DNA from 4 places in the Arthrobacter sp. T572 genome. Region 4 is predicted to be linked to each of the others. Evidence: riboswitches for the same ligand, from Rfam matches in the RefSeq annotation. Region 4 holds a riboswitch; each other region holds the start of a gene.
What was found. Region 4 has a riboswitch for thiamine pyrophosphate ahead of ACUYMZ_RS18480 (ECF transporter S component). Riboswitches for the same ligand answer to the same signal wherever they lie in the genome.
Positions count from the first base shown of each region.

Region 1: it holds a riboswitch for thiamine pyrophosphate, as region 4 does, so the genes downstream of both, thiC (phosphomethylpyrimidine synthase ThiC) here and ACUYMZ_RS18480 (ECF transporter S component) in region 4, are expected to answer to the same signal.
Region 2: it holds a riboswitch for thiamine pyrophosphate, as region 4 does, so the genes downstream of both, thiD (bifunctional hydroxymethylpyrimidine kinase/phosphomethylpyrimidine kinase) here and ACUYMZ_RS18480 (ECF transporter S component) in region 4, are expected to answer to the same signal.
Region 3: it holds a riboswitch for thiamine pyrophosphate, as region 4 does, so the genes downstream of both, thiO (glycine oxidase ThiO) here and ACUYMZ_RS18480 (ECF transporter S component) in region 4, are expected to answer to the same signal.

Region 1 covers NZ_JBRAZQ010000002.1:2,482,283-2,485,667, forward strand. Annotated here, with positions in the region: gene ACUYMZ_RS12730 (VOC family protein) at 6-893, opposite strand; gene ACUYMZ_RS12735 (amidohydrolase family protein) at 966-2,054, opposite strand; TPP riboswitch at 2,141-2,248, shown strand; gene thiC (phosphomethylpyrimidine synthase ThiC) at 2,243-3,385, shown strand, end outside.
Region 2 covers NZ_JBRAZQ010000002.1:2,400,288-2,403,672, forward strand. Annotated here, with positions in the region: gene thiD (bifunctional hydroxymethylpyrimidine kinase/phosphomethylpyrimidine kinase) at 194-1,732, opposite strand; TPP riboswitch at 1,723-1,821, opposite strand; gene ACUYMZ_RS12320 (Rne/Rng family ribonuclease) at 1,981-3,385, opposite strand, start outside.
Region 3 covers NZ_JBRAZQ010000002.1:2,831,829-2,835,213, forward strand. Annotated here, with positions in the region: gene ACUYMZ_RS14255 (thiazole synthase) at 1-102, opposite strand, end outside; gene thiS (sulfur carrier protein ThiS) at 107-343, opposite strand; gene thiO (glycine oxidase ThiO) at 340-1,617, opposite strand; TPP riboswitch at 1,611-1,728, opposite strand; gene thiE (thiamine phosphate synthase) at 1,756-2,439, shown strand; gene ACUYMZ_RS14275 (ferritin-like fold-containing protein) at 2,443-3,111, opposite strand; gene ACUYMZ_RS14280 (RNB domain-containing ribonuclease) at 3,153-3,385, shown strand, end outside.
Region 4 covers NZ_JBRAZQ010000002.1:3,729,866-3,733,250, reverse strand. Annotated here, with positions in the region: gene ACUYMZ_RS18500 (MrpF/PhaF family protein) at 1-205, shown strand, start outside; gene mnhG (monovalent cation/H(+) antiporter subunit G) at 195-599, shown strand; gene ACUYMZ_RS18490 (DUF4235 domain-containing protein) at 687-947, opposite strand; gene ACUYMZ_RS18485 (NUDIX hydrolase) at 1,010-1,687, opposite strand; TPP riboswitch at 1,823-1,959, shown strand; gene ACUYMZ_RS18480 (ECF transporter S component) at 2,038-2,658, shown strand; gene ACUYMZ_RS18475 (ABC transporter ATP-binding protein) at 2,658-3,385, shown strand, end outside.

The DNA.
Region 1 (3,385 bases), 1.2 Mb from region 4:
CCAGCCTAGTGCAGGCCGGGCCCCGCGACCGCCACCCGCAACTGGTTGCGCCACGGGTCCTCAAAACGAAGCTCCCTGCCTGTGTGGTGGCTGGACAGGCCCGCAACCTTCAGCCGGTCCGCCAACGCCAGGACGTGGTCGTCGCCAGGGACTTCAATCAGGACTTCACCCAGGCCCAGCGTGTCCCGGCGCGGCCCGGCACCGCGGCTGTTCCAGACATTCATGGCCATGTGGTGGTGGTAGCCACCCGCCGAGACGAACAAGGCCTGGCCGTGCCAGCCGGCGGTCCGCTCGAACCCCAGGGTGTCCACGTAGAACTTTTGCGCCGTCGCAACGTCGCCTACCTGAAGGTGGACATGCCCGACGCCGGCACCGGCCCGGGCCTGGCCCGTCACCGCCTCTTCGCTCAGGTACTGCTGAAGGTAGGCCTGCGGCGGCAGGGCAACGTTGTCCATGACCACGTTCTTTCCGTCCCACTGCCACACGCTCCGGGGCTTGTCGTAGTACAACTCGATGCCATTGCCTTCGGGATCGGTGAAGTAGAACGCCTCGCTGACCAGGTGGTCGGCACTGCCGACGAAGGCACGGGGCTCGTATTGCGCGGCAGTGGCAATGGTCGCGGCCAGGGCGGGCTGGTCTTCGAACAGGATCGCAGTATGGAAGAGGCCGGCCTCGCCCCTGCCGGGAATCTGCAGGCCTGCGGCCGGAGCCAGGTGGACTACGGGCTTGCCGAGGCGGCCCAGGTACAGCCCGCCGTCCTGTTCCGCGACCACCTCCAACCCCAAGGCGCGCTGGTAGTAGTCGCTCATGAGCTTCATGTCGCCCACTTTGAGCATGACAGTGCCCATGGAGAGATCGGCAGGCAGCAGGTCCTGGCTGGATGAAGTGGTCATGTGAAGCTCCCGGTGATCAAGCTGGCCGCTTTTCGGCTCGTTCTACCTCTCTAAATTACTTGAAGCTTCAATTTATTCCCAGCGGAGGACGTTGCCCCTTAGGACCACGTGGCTCAACCGGTGGACGGTGGCAAGCTCCTGACGGGGATCCGCGCGGCACACCACCACATCGGCAGGTGCCCCCTCGCTGATTCCTTCCGTCCCCAACCATGCCCTGGCACCCCACGTGGCGGCATTCAGCACCGCGGCAGGCGGCAGGCCGGCGTCGTGCAGTTCCTGCATCTCGTCGGCGATCCGGCCATGCTTGATGACGCTGCCGGCGTCAGTGCCGGCATAAATGGAAACGCCGGCCTCATAGGCTTCAAAAACCCGCTCGCGCCGGCGTTCCCACAGGCTGGTCATGTGCTGCGCGTAGTCGGGAAACTTTGGCTTGGCCTGCGCCGCGATGTCGGGAAAGGTGGCAATGTTGACCAGGGTGGGAACGATCGGAACATCCTGTTCCACGAGGCGCGGGATGTGCCGCGGCAGCAACCCGGTGGCATGCTCTATGCAGTCGATTCCGCCGTCCAGCATGTGGTCGATGGTCTGTTCCGCGAAGCAATGCGCGGTAACCCGGGCGCCTTCGTCATGCGCGGCAGCTATGGCTTCCTTGACGACCCCGGCCGGAAATGACGCGGTCAAGTCCCCCACTCCCCTGTCAATCCAGTCGCCCACCAGCTTGACCCAGCCATCGCCGTCGCGCGCTTCTTTCCGGACGGTCTCCACCAGTTCATCCGGCTCCACTTCGTGGCCCAGACCCCGCAGGTACCGCTTGCTGCGGGCAATGTGCCGGCCGGCCCGGATGAGGCGCGGAAGGTCCTCCCTTTGCTGGACCCAGCGGGTATTGCCGGGCGAACCGGCGTCGCGGATCAGCAGCGTTCCGGCGTTCCGGTCCGCCATGGCCTGGGCGAGCGTGGTCTCCTCATCCACCGCACCACCGGGCCCCAGCCCGATGTGGCAATGCGCGTCGACGAAGCCCGGCAGCACCCATCCGGCAAGCACTCTGTCCGGCGGCGTTGCGGGACGTTCAAAAGTCAGCTTTCCGTCAACTGACCACAATCCCCGGCGTTCGTCATCGGCTGCAACCAGCACCGGACCGCTGAATTCAATGATGTTGGCCATGGCAGAAGCCTAGTGCGACGAACCCCGCCCCGCCCCTTTCGAAAGCTTGTGACTGGGAGCACCCGCTGCCCCTGTGGTAGCTTCTTCCCTGACCACACGGGAGCCCTTGCAGGGGCTGAGATCGGGCTGAAGCAGTCTGCGACCGTCGAACCTGTCCGGGTAATGCCGGCGAAGGAAGTGAGTAATCCTTGAGCACCACAGAAACACAGCACAGCCCTGCCCGGAACCAGACTGCGCCAGCCGGGGAAGCCGTCACGCAGTCGCTGAAGTCCCATTCGCTGGCTTGGGTGGAGGATCCGGGCCACGGCATCCGCGTACCGGTGACCGAGATCGCCCTGGAACCCTCCCCCAACGGGCAGGCCAACGATCCTTTGCGGGTGTACCGCACGGCCGGCCCGGGAAGTGATCCGGTAGTCGGTCTGGAACCGTTCAGGAAGGCCTGGATCGAGGAACGCGGCGATACGGAAAGCTACACGGGCCGGGAACGCAACCTGCTCGACGACGGCAAGTCGGCCGTGCGGCGCGGAGCAGCGTCTGCGGAGTGGAAGGGTGCACAACCGGTGCCCCGCCGCGCCGTCGAAGGCAAGACCGTCACCCAGATGCATTACGCCAGGCAGGGCATCGTCACCCCGGAAATGCGGTTCGTGGCCCTGCGGGAGAACTGCGACGTGGAGCTGGTCCGCAGCGAAGTCGCTGCAGGGCGGGCCATCATCCCGAACAATATCAACCACCCGGAATCGGAACCGATGATCATCGGCAAGGCCTTCCTGGTGAAGATCAACGCCAACATCGGCAACTCGGCTGTCACCAGCTCCATTGCCGAGGAAGTCGACAAACTGCAGTGGGCCACGCAGTGGGGCGCAGACACCGTCATGGATTTGTCCACGGGAGATGACATCCACACGACCCGCGAATGGATCATCCGGAACTCACCCGTGCCCATCGGCACGGTTCCGATCTACCAGGCTTTGGAAAAGGTCAATGGTGAGGCCAATAACCTCACGTGGGAAATCTTCCGTGACACGGTGATCGAACAGTGCGAGCAAGGTGTGGACTACATGACCATCCATGCCGGCGTCCTCCTGCGGTACGTGCCCCTCACCGCCAACCGGGTCACGGGCATCGTGTCCCGCGGTGGCTCCATCATGGCCGGCTGGTGCCTGGCCCACCACAAGGAGAACTTCCTTTACACGCACTTCGATGAGCTGTGCGAAATCTTCGCAAAGTACGACGTTGCCTTCTCACTCGGTGACGGCCTCCGCCCCGGAGCCACAGCCGACGCCAACGATGCCGCGCAGTTCGCCGAACTGGACACCCTTGCCGAGCTGACC
Region 2 (3,385 bases), 1.3 Mb from region 4:
GGGGCATAACCCAAGTGTTGGCGTAAGCACCGAAGATCAAGATTACGCTAGTTTGACCTTCAGTCGCAAATGAGGCCGGGCCCGGAGCCCTGGAGGTGACGCTTGTCACCACTGGAACGGACTCGCCCGGCACCGTGCCCATACAGCCTACCGCGGACGGGCGGCTTTGCTGGTTCGACGCGCTGGAAGGCCATTACGCGAACAAGCGTGGAGCGTCGAAGAAGGCTGTCTCGTAGCGGCAGGAGTGGGCAAAGGCTTCCACCATCGCCGCCCGCTCTTGCCCTGAGGCAGAAGCCGCTGCCAGGTCGGTGAACCTGATGGCGGTCCTGGTCGCTTCGGCGAATTCTTCGTCTGCGTAGGTCCGGAGCCAGTCCGCATAAGGGTGGCTGCCCGGTTCGCCGTTCCGGACATAGGAAGCATGCAGGCGGTGTCCCACCTCGGCGTAAAGCCAGTAGCAGGGCAGGATCGCCGCGAGCAGCACACCATAGCTGCCTGATGCCGAGGCCGCCAGGAGATGGTCCACATAGGACTTGGTAACCGGCCCGGTCGCCTGGCTGGTGCGGCGCGCGGCCAGCCAGTTCCGGTGCAACTCCGATTCCACCTCCAGGCACACCTGCGAGGCTTTGGCCCAGAACAGCTGCTCTTCCTCGCTGGGAGCCAGTGCCCCCGCCCTGGCCAGGACCCGCGAGTATCCGTTGAGGTAAAGCGCGTCCTGGGCGAGGTAGTAGTTGAACCAGGACTCTGGCAGCGCACCCGATTCCAGCCCCTCGATAAACGGCAACGCGTTGATGGCCCCGAGCTCCTTGGACGCGACTGCCCATAACCGCGCCGCGAAGGTACCTGGCGCCGCGGAGGCCTCAAGGTGGTGGAAATGATGGATGGGGCCGCTGCCCTGGCCGACCTCCAGCCTGTCAGCGTCCCGGAGTGCCTGCAGCAACCACGGCTTCACTTCCCGAAGGGAAGCTTCCCAATCACCGGTCCGGGCCTGCACGGTGGCCAATGCCGATGAAAGCGAGCAACCCGTTCCGTGGCTGTTGCCGGTGTAGACACGCGGTCCGCCAACCTCGATGATGTCCTGGCGCAGCAAACCGCCCGTGTTGACCAAGGCGTCGGGGCAATCGTCACCGGCAAGGTGCCCGCCTTTGACCAGCACGGTATTTCCGCAAGCCGCGGCCAGGCGCTTTCCCTGGTCGAGTGCCGATGCCCAGTCCGCGGCCTCAGGTTCTCCGAGCAGCATGGCAAGTTCGGGGAGGTTGGGGGTGACCAGGTCCGCCAGGGGCAGAAGATGACGCAATGCTTCCTCAGCGGTTTCCCTCAGGAGGCGGTCGCCGCTGGTGGCTACCATCACGGGATCAAGGACCACGACGGCGGGACGCACCGTTCCGAGCCAGCTGCGGACCTCGTCAATGACCTCCGCGTCGCCCAACATCCCGATCTTGACGGCATCGATCGTGATGTCGCTGCCGACCGCTTCCAACTGCTGGCGCAGGAATTCCACCGGCGGCACATGGACACTGCTGACGCCAAGGGTATTTTGGGCGGTGAGGGCGGTGACGGCGGCCATGCCGTAACCCCCGAGGGCAGAAATTGCCTTCAGGTCTGCCTGGATTCCCGCTCCCCCGGACGGATCCGAGCCTGCAATGCTCAGAACACGCGGTGGCCTGGCAGAGCCGGGGACTGCCGGGTAGACGGCAGAATCAGGGTAGGCGGAAGAAGACGACAAAGAAGTCATGGGGACATCCCTTCGCCGGTGCTAACCGGACAGGTTCAACGGGTCTGGATCTCAGCCGGGCCCGACGCCCGGCACCCCGTGTCAATCCCCAAGACTAGCCGGGAAACACCGGCCCTCCGAAACCCACGCGCAGTTGCTCCACGGATATGACTACGGCCCCCGGAATCCTGCTGCAGTGTGCCTGTGCAGGAAAATCCGCGGGCCGCGTCAATCCCTATCGGGTTGGAGCGCCAATCAGCGCCGAAGAGCTACAGCTCGGAGGCCGGGACACCGACACCGAGGATGATGGGCTCTTCGCCTGCGGTCTTTTCGGCAGGTTTTGCCGGGGCCTTGGCTTCGTGCGAGGAACCACCGCCCGCCGAAGTACCCGTCTCATGCTGCTCGATGTTGGTCTCGTTGGCAGCACCCTGGGCCCTGCTTGCGCTGCGGTTCCGGCGTCCGCGGCGGCCGCGGGCCCGTGCCCCGGCCTCCGCCACGGCATGTCCGGTATCCGAATCCTGGCCGGTTGCCACTGCGTCCGTGGCCTCGGCGGAACCGCCACCGGAAGCGGGTGCCTGGGGTTCGGGCTCTGGAGCGGCGCCCAGGTGCGAGAACGCTTCCGCCAACAGATCCAGGCTCATGGTCGGCTTGGCCGGCTGCGGTTCCTCCTGGTGTTCAACGAACGGCAGTGCAACTTCCTCGCCGCCGAACCGCAGGACAGGCGCGGTCCGGCCTTCCTTGGACGCAGAGGCCGATTCCCTGGCGGACGAATCCTCCGTGGGAGCCTGCCCGGCAGGTGCTTCCTTGGCTTCAGCTGCATCTCCGGCCTGCGCCGCTGCGCGGGCCGCTTCCTCGGCACGGTGGACCTCGTCGTCGTGCAGGTGTGCGGCATGGGCGGCGGCAGCGATCGTGGCCAGGGCGGCGCGGGTCGCCTCGGCCTTGGCCTGGCGAACCGGGTCCATGGCTTCGGTGGCGGCGGCTGGTGCCGGCGCTGCCGGGGACGGGGCGTGGGCAACGGACGCTTCACCGTTCCCCTGTCCACCACCCTTGCCACGGCGGCGCTTGCGCTCCGTGCGGGGCGCCGGCTGCTGCGGCTCGGAGTGGGGGCGGTGCTGCTCGACGGCAACCGCATTGGCTCGGCGGTGCTCCACGGGTTCGTCATGCGTGACAACACCGCGTCCGGCGCAGTGTTCACACTGCTCGCCGAAGACTTCAAGCAGTCCGGTACCCATGCGCTTGCGCGTCATCTGGACCAGGCCCAGCGATGTCACTTCAGCTACCTGATGCTTGGTCCGGTCGCGGCCAAGGCACTCCACCAGGCGACGTAGCACGAGGTCGCGGTTGGATTCGAGGACCATGTCGATGAAGTCGATGACGATGATGCCACCAATGTCCCGGAGGCGAAGTTGGCGGACGACTTCCTCAGCGGCCTCGAGGTTGTTCTTGGTGACGGTCTCCTCAAGGTTTCCACCGCTGCCGGTGAACTTGCCGGTATTGACGTCAACCACGGTCATGGCTTCTGTCCGGTCAATCACCAGCGAGCCGCCGGAGGGCAGGAAGACCTTGCGTTCCAGGGCCTTGTGGATCTGCTCGTCAATGCGCCACGCGGCGAAGATGTCTTGGTCCTTGCTCCACTTTTCCAGGCGGCCCACCAGGTCCGGGGCCACGTAGGTC
Region 3 (3,385 bases), 900 kb from region 4:
TCCGGTTCCCATGATGAGGCGGGACGAGAATCCGACTCCGTCTATGACCAGGGCGTCGTCGGTCCCGGTCTGCCGCGTATTGCCTGTGCTGGTGATGGTCATGCTCTCAGCCTCCCTGGACCGCAGTAACGAGTTCGAGTTCATCGCCGTCGGCCAGGGTCGTCGCGGCCCATTGGCTCCGCGGGACTACTTCGGAGTTGCGTGCGACGGCGACACCCAGCTTGCCGCCGTCGGCCGCCTGACCGCGGTGGTCCAAGGCGCGGCCGGTGACGTCGCTGACGAGGGTGCTGACGGATGCGTCGTCCGGCACTGAACGGGCAGTGCCATTGAGTTTGATGTTCATGCGGGTTCCTTGATCGACGTGCGTGGTGCGGGAGGAAGTTCATGCTGTGCAGTTGGCGCAAAACGGTCCGGTGCGAACCGCGACCAGCGCGGGTCGCTGGAGCCGCCCAGCAGCCCGCCCACGATCTTTGCCGCGACCGGGGTGAGGAGGACGCCGTGGCGGAAGAAGCCGGTGGCGATGACCAGTCCGGGAACCTCCCCGGTGCTGCCGGTCACCCGTCCCAGCAGGGGTGCGTTGTCCGGTGTGCCTGGCCGTGCACGTGCCGTGGCCTCGAGCAGCTCGAGTTCGGCGACGGCGGGCACCAGGACCTGGGCATCGCGAAGGAGCTGGTAGACACCTCCGGCTGAGACTGCGTTGGACGTGGCAGAAAGGTTGTCTTCGCGCTGCGTTGCCCCGATGACCACGGTCCCGTCGTCACGCGGGACGATGTAGACCGGGACCCCGCGCACCATTCCCCGGACCGTGGCTGTCACGAGCGGGCGCAGGTGCTCCGGCACGAGAAGCCGCAGGATATCCCCGTAGACGGGACGAACGGGAAGGGACAGCCCATCAGGGAGTCCGTCGAGCTTGGCGGCGCCGAGTCCGTTGGCCACCACCGTCTCCGCAGCCCGGACTTTTATGCCGGACTCCAGCCCCACACCCAACACCCGGTCCTCCTCGCGGAGCAACCGGGTTGCGGACTCCGTCACCAGGAAACCGTCGGCGGCCCCGGAGACCCAGGTCTGGTCTTCCGGAGAATGGGAGGCCAGGACCGACATCAGGCCGGCGGCCAGCCTCCGCGGGTCCACCTGGTGGTCGGAGGGGATATCGAAAGCACAGGAAATTTGCGGGCTCAAAAGCGGTTCGCGCTCCCGCGCTTCCCGCAGGGCCAGCGGCGCCACGGCCAATCCGGCCGCAAGCTGGGCGGACCGCAGATCGGTCAAGGCACGGCGGTCGGCAGCGTCGGCACCCACACCAAGTGTCGGCGTCGTGCAGTAACCGATGGCTGTTCCACGTCCGGCGAGGTCCGCCGCGAAAGCCGGCCACAACCGGGCTGATTCCAGCATGAGTTCCAGGAGGTCTTCCTCCTGGTAATGGAGTTCGCTGACGGGGGCGAGCATGCCTGCTGCTGCGAAAGTGGCCCCCGTGGCAGGTGCGGGATCGACCACCACCACCGAACGGCCGGCCGCCCGGGCCTCGTGCGCGATGCCCAATCCGATGATCCCGCCACCGATGACGATCACGTCTGCTTCAAGGTCCGGTGCTGTTTCCGGAACGGGCCGGGATACGACCATGTTTTTCCCTTCCCTACGCCGGTATTACCCGGATCAGGTCAAGCGGTCGGCGCTGAAGCCCTCTCAGCCGGGCAGTCATATGACGCTGCCACGGCTCCCGCAGTACGAGCCCAGTTTAGAGGAACTACTCTGGTTTCCATGACCCAGCCCAACGCCATTGCTTCTGCCCGCCTCTACCTGTGCACCGACGCACGCCAGGAGAAGGAGGACTTTGCGGACTTTGTGGACGCCGCCTTCGCCGGTGGCGTGGACATCATCCAGCTCCGGGACAAGTCCATGGAGGCCGGCCGGGAGCTGGAGCTCCTGGAGGTCCTCGGCAAGGCCGCTGCACGCCACGGAAAGTTGTGGGCGGTCAACGACCGGGCCGATGTTGCCAGTGTTTCCGGGGCTCCGGTCTTCCACATCGGCCAGAAGGACCTTCCGCTTCCGGCCGCCCGGCAGCTCCTGCCCGGTGCCGCGATAGGCCTCTCCACCCACACTCCGGAACAGGCCGATGCCGCCATCGCGGCGTCGCAGGTGCCGGGCGGGCTGGACTATTTCTGTGTCGGACCCGTATGGGCCACTCCCACAAAACCCGGTCGCGCGGCCGTTGGACTGGAGCTGGTCACATTTGCCGCAGAAGCAGTGGAACGTGCCCGCGGGAACGACGCCGCGGGCGCTGATCTGCCCTGGTTCGCCATCGGCGGGATCGACCTCGGCAACGTCGAGGACGTAGTGGCCGCAGGTGCCGCAAGGATCGTGGTGGTTCGCGCCATCACGGAGGCGGACGATCCGACGGCGGCGGCAAGGTCGCTGCTCGAGGCCCTCGACGCCGGCCGCTGACGGTCAGGGGGCCAGTCCCAGGCCCGACATCCTCTGTCCGTGCCCCGCTGCCAGGTCCGCAGTCAAGCGGCCCACCGCTTCCCGCGCCTCCCCGCCGGCCTTGAGCACGGGGCCCAGCCAGGGATGTTCCAGTCCCACCCGCTGTGCCTGCGTCAGTGCTTCCCCCACGAGCCTCCGTGCCCACAGCGCGAGTCGTGACGCGAGCCTGGGATCGTCGGCGAGCGCCTTCCGCAGCAGCATGCGGAGGGCCTCCGTGGCATGGTCGGCAGAAGCGACCTGGTGCACGACCACCTGTGTTCGGGCGTCGAGGAATCCTGCGACGGTACGGTAGAAGTCAGCCGAGACCGTATCGATGACGTAGGCCTTCATGACCGACTCGTACCAGTCGCCCGGCCGGGTGCGCTCATGGAAGTGGTCGAAGGACCGTTGGAATGGCAGCATGGCATCCTCGGGATCAACGCCCAACCCGGCGAGGTGGTCGCTGATCATGGCGAAGTTTCCGTAGGCTCCCACGGCAATCTTGCCCAGCATGGCCGCATCCCGCAGGGTGGGAGCATGCCGGGAGTCCGCGGACAGCCTCCCGAAGGCCGACAACTCCCCGTAGGCCATGGCCCCAAGGAGCTCGATCGCAAGGGTGCCAACTGGAGCATTGCTGTCCTGGGAAGTGCCCATGCTTCAAGACTATCGGCGGTTTTCGGGCTAATGTGACTTTCGTGTCACATCATCGGATAGCTCCCAACGTCGACGACTCCACGGACCAGCTTGCCGATGCCCTGGCTGCCTTGAGGACGGAGCTGGATCTTCCCCGGGAGTACCCGGCACCGGCTGTGGAGGAGGCCCGGCGCGCGGTGGAAGAGCACCGCTTGCCGGACCACGATCTGCGGCACGTTCCGTTCGTGACGATCGATCCTGCCAGCTCCACGGACCTTGACCAGGCCCTCTTCAT
Region 4 (3,385 bases):
GATCGGGCCTTCCCTGCTGGACCGCGTGCTGGCATCCGACGTGCTGCTGGCCATCGTCGGCGCGGCCCTGGCAATCGACATGGCCATCAACCGGCACCTCAACAACCTGATGCTGCTGGTGGCCCTGGCCGTGATCGGCTTTATCGGTTCCGTGACGGTGGCCAGGTTCGTGGCCGAAAGGCGGGAACAGAGCAATGACTCCTGACGCTACGGGCGTAGACGCTGTAATCGATGTTCTGACGGCCGTTTTCCTGGTGGTCGGCGCCCTCATGTCCTTGGGCGCGGCGATCGGCCTGCTGCGGTTCCCGGACCTCATGAGCCGCATGCACGCCGCGACCAAGCCGCAGGTCCTGGGCCTCTTCCTGATGCTGGCTTCCATCGGCCTGCAGATGCGGACGTGGTGGGTGTGGCCGGTCCTGCTGGTGGCCTGGATATTCCAGTTGCTGACCGCGCCCGTGTCCGCGCACATGGTGGGCCGTTCCGCTTACCGGACCAAGCACGGCCACCGCGAGCTCCTCACCAAGGACGAACTTGAGGCCGTGGTCCAGCGGGCTGCCGGTGAACATCCGGGGGACGGAACGCACGACGCCGGCCGCTGAGTCCGGCGTTCAGGGCATCTTGGAAAAGGGTCGCCCAAGGGTGCGCCGCCGGTGGTGGGGTGCCTTGGCTTGTCCCCGGGCAGCGGGTCAGACGATGTCGTGCGTCTTGGCGAAGCGGGCGATCGCGCGCTGCGTGCCGCGGCTGGTTAGGACCTGGATGAGGGTGCTCACGAAGGCCGAAACCAGCGCGAATGTCAGTGCTGAGCGCAGGCTGGTTTCGAGGTCGTCATGACCTGCGGGCGGCTTGTTGCCGGTGGCCTTCTCCCAAGCCAGGTTGACCAGTTTGGTGCCGACGAATCCTGCTCCGAGGCTCACTCCGGTCCCCAGCAGCTTGAAGAAGAAGTTCATGTCCCAAGCCTAACCTCACCTACAGCGTGCACCAGGCACCGTTCCCGGGCGCAAGGGGAGCGTTATCGGCGGTTTTCCCTGTCTTTCAGGAAGGCCGCCATGGAGCCCCGGGGTGCCAGGACGGGAACTACGGGGTGCCGGGCGCCCCACACAGCATCCACGGTGCCCAGGCTCGCAAGTTCCTTGAGCAGGTAGTAGGTGGGTGGCATGAGGTGGAGCGTGCCTTCGGCTTCAGCGGAGAGGACGCCGGCCACGGGCATCCAGAGCGACTGCCAGGCTTCCGTTGTTTGGTGTTGGGGCGCTGCCCCGTCACGGGCCTTGGCGACGTAGAAGTAGGTGTCAAAGCGCTTGGGCATGTCCACGGGGGTCACCCAGTTGGCCCACGGACGCAGATCTGCAGGCTCAAGCGTGAGTCCGGCTTCCTCCTGCACCTCGCGGAGGGCGGCAGTCAGCACGGTGCCCGCTTCCCGGATGGCTTGGTCCGGGTTGGCGGCGATGGATGCTTCCGACCACGCATCGGCGTGCCCTGCCAGCAACTCCTGCGGGTAGTCCCACCCTTCACTGTCCGCGGCATCCACGCGGCCTCCGGGAAAGACCACCATGCCCGCGGCGAAGTCCATGGTGGACACACGGTGCTGGACGAAGACCTCGAGGCCGTCGGCGGCGTCCCTGAGCAGGATCACGCTGGCAGCGAGCCGTGGTTCGGGTGCAGGCGGGACTGTGCCGGGATGATCCGTCATGAAGTCATTCTCTCAGGTGTGCATGAGAGAGGAAGCCGCCAAACGGGCCGGGAGAAACCGCAACCCTTTATGACTGCCACCGAGGGCCAACGCACGGACCCGGGTGTAAACTGGACCTCGCCCATCAGGGCAGATTGATAACGACAGGGGAGCGCCGCCGTCGAACCCTGCAGGGATGCAGGTGACGCGAGGGCGCTGAGAGTGCGGACAGCCGCAGACCCTCGAACCTGATCCGGTTAGTACCGGCGCAAGGGAGTCGAGCTTCTCAGAGTGTCCGGAACACCGGTGGCGCATGCCTGCCGGGAATCCGGGGAGCACTTTCCCCTCCTGTAACCTCAGGAGGCAAAGAAATGACCACGGCAAGCGTGAAGAAGACCAGTTACAACTGGCGTGTAGTAGACATCGTGGTGGCAGCTTTGATCGCCATCGCCGGCGGCGTGATCTTCTGGGCATGGTCCCAGGGCGCCGCGATCGTATCCATTCCCATGAACGCGGCCTACCCGCCCTTGACCGGCCTGATCGCCGGCGGCTGGATGATCCCCGCAGTCCTGGGCATGCTGATCATCCGCAAACCCGGCGCCGCGCTGTTCTGCGAGGCTGTGGCCGCGACGGGTGAGCTGATCATGGGTTCCCAGTACGGCACCACCGTGCTGATTTCCGGCGTCCTGCAGGGCCTGGGTGCCGAGCTGGTGTTCGCTGCGTTCCGCTACAAGAAGTTCAACCTCCCCACGGCGCTGCTGGCCGGTGCCGGTGCGGGCCTCTTCTGCGGCCTCAACGACTCCTTCATGCCGTGGGGCTGGAACATCGCCTACGAGGCCGTGGACAAGCTGGCCTACATCGCGTTCTGCACGTTGTCCGGCGCCATCATTGCCGGCGCCCTCTCCTGGGTCGCCACCCGCGGCCTGGCCAAAACAGGCGTGTTGAGCGCCTTCGCATCGCGCAAGGCCGCCTCGGAGCCCGTCTTCAACTGATGGCCGCAACGAGCACCGGCAGGCCTGCCGCCATCTCCGCCGAGGGCTGGGGTTGGCGGCACGCCGGCCGGACCACACCTGCCATCCAGGGCCTTGACCTCCGCATCGATCCGGGCGAGCGGGTGTTGCTGTTGGGTCCCTCCGGTGCGGGCAAGTCGACCTTGCTGCACGCGCTGGCCGGGGTCCTGGGCGAGGAAGAGGATGATTCGGACGAGACCGGTTCACTCCTGCTGGACGGTGCTTCGCCGCGGGAACAACGCGGCCGCGCCGGATTGATGCAGCAGGATCCCGAAACGCAGGTGGTCTTGTCCCGGATTGGCGACGACGTCGCGTTCGGAGCCGAAAACCTTGCCGTGCCCCGTGACCGGATCTGGACCCGGGTTCATGAAGCGCTCGACGACGTGGGGTTGCGTACCGCTGATGGCGGCGGTTTGGCGTTGGACCACCCGACGGCGGCGCTCTCCGGCGGCCAAAAGCAGCGGCTTGCGCTGGCAGGCATTTTGGCGATGAGACCGGGATTGATCCTGTTGGACGAACCGACGGCCAACCTGGACCCAGCCGGTGTGCTGGAAGTCCGTGATGCCGTGCGCCGATGCTTGGACAAGACAGGTGCCACCTTGGTTGTGGTGGAACACAGGGTGTCCGTCTGGAAGGACCTGGTGGACAGGATCGTGGTCCTGCAGCCCGGTTCGGCTGGCGGTGGGGTGCTCCTGGATGGGCCGCCGGA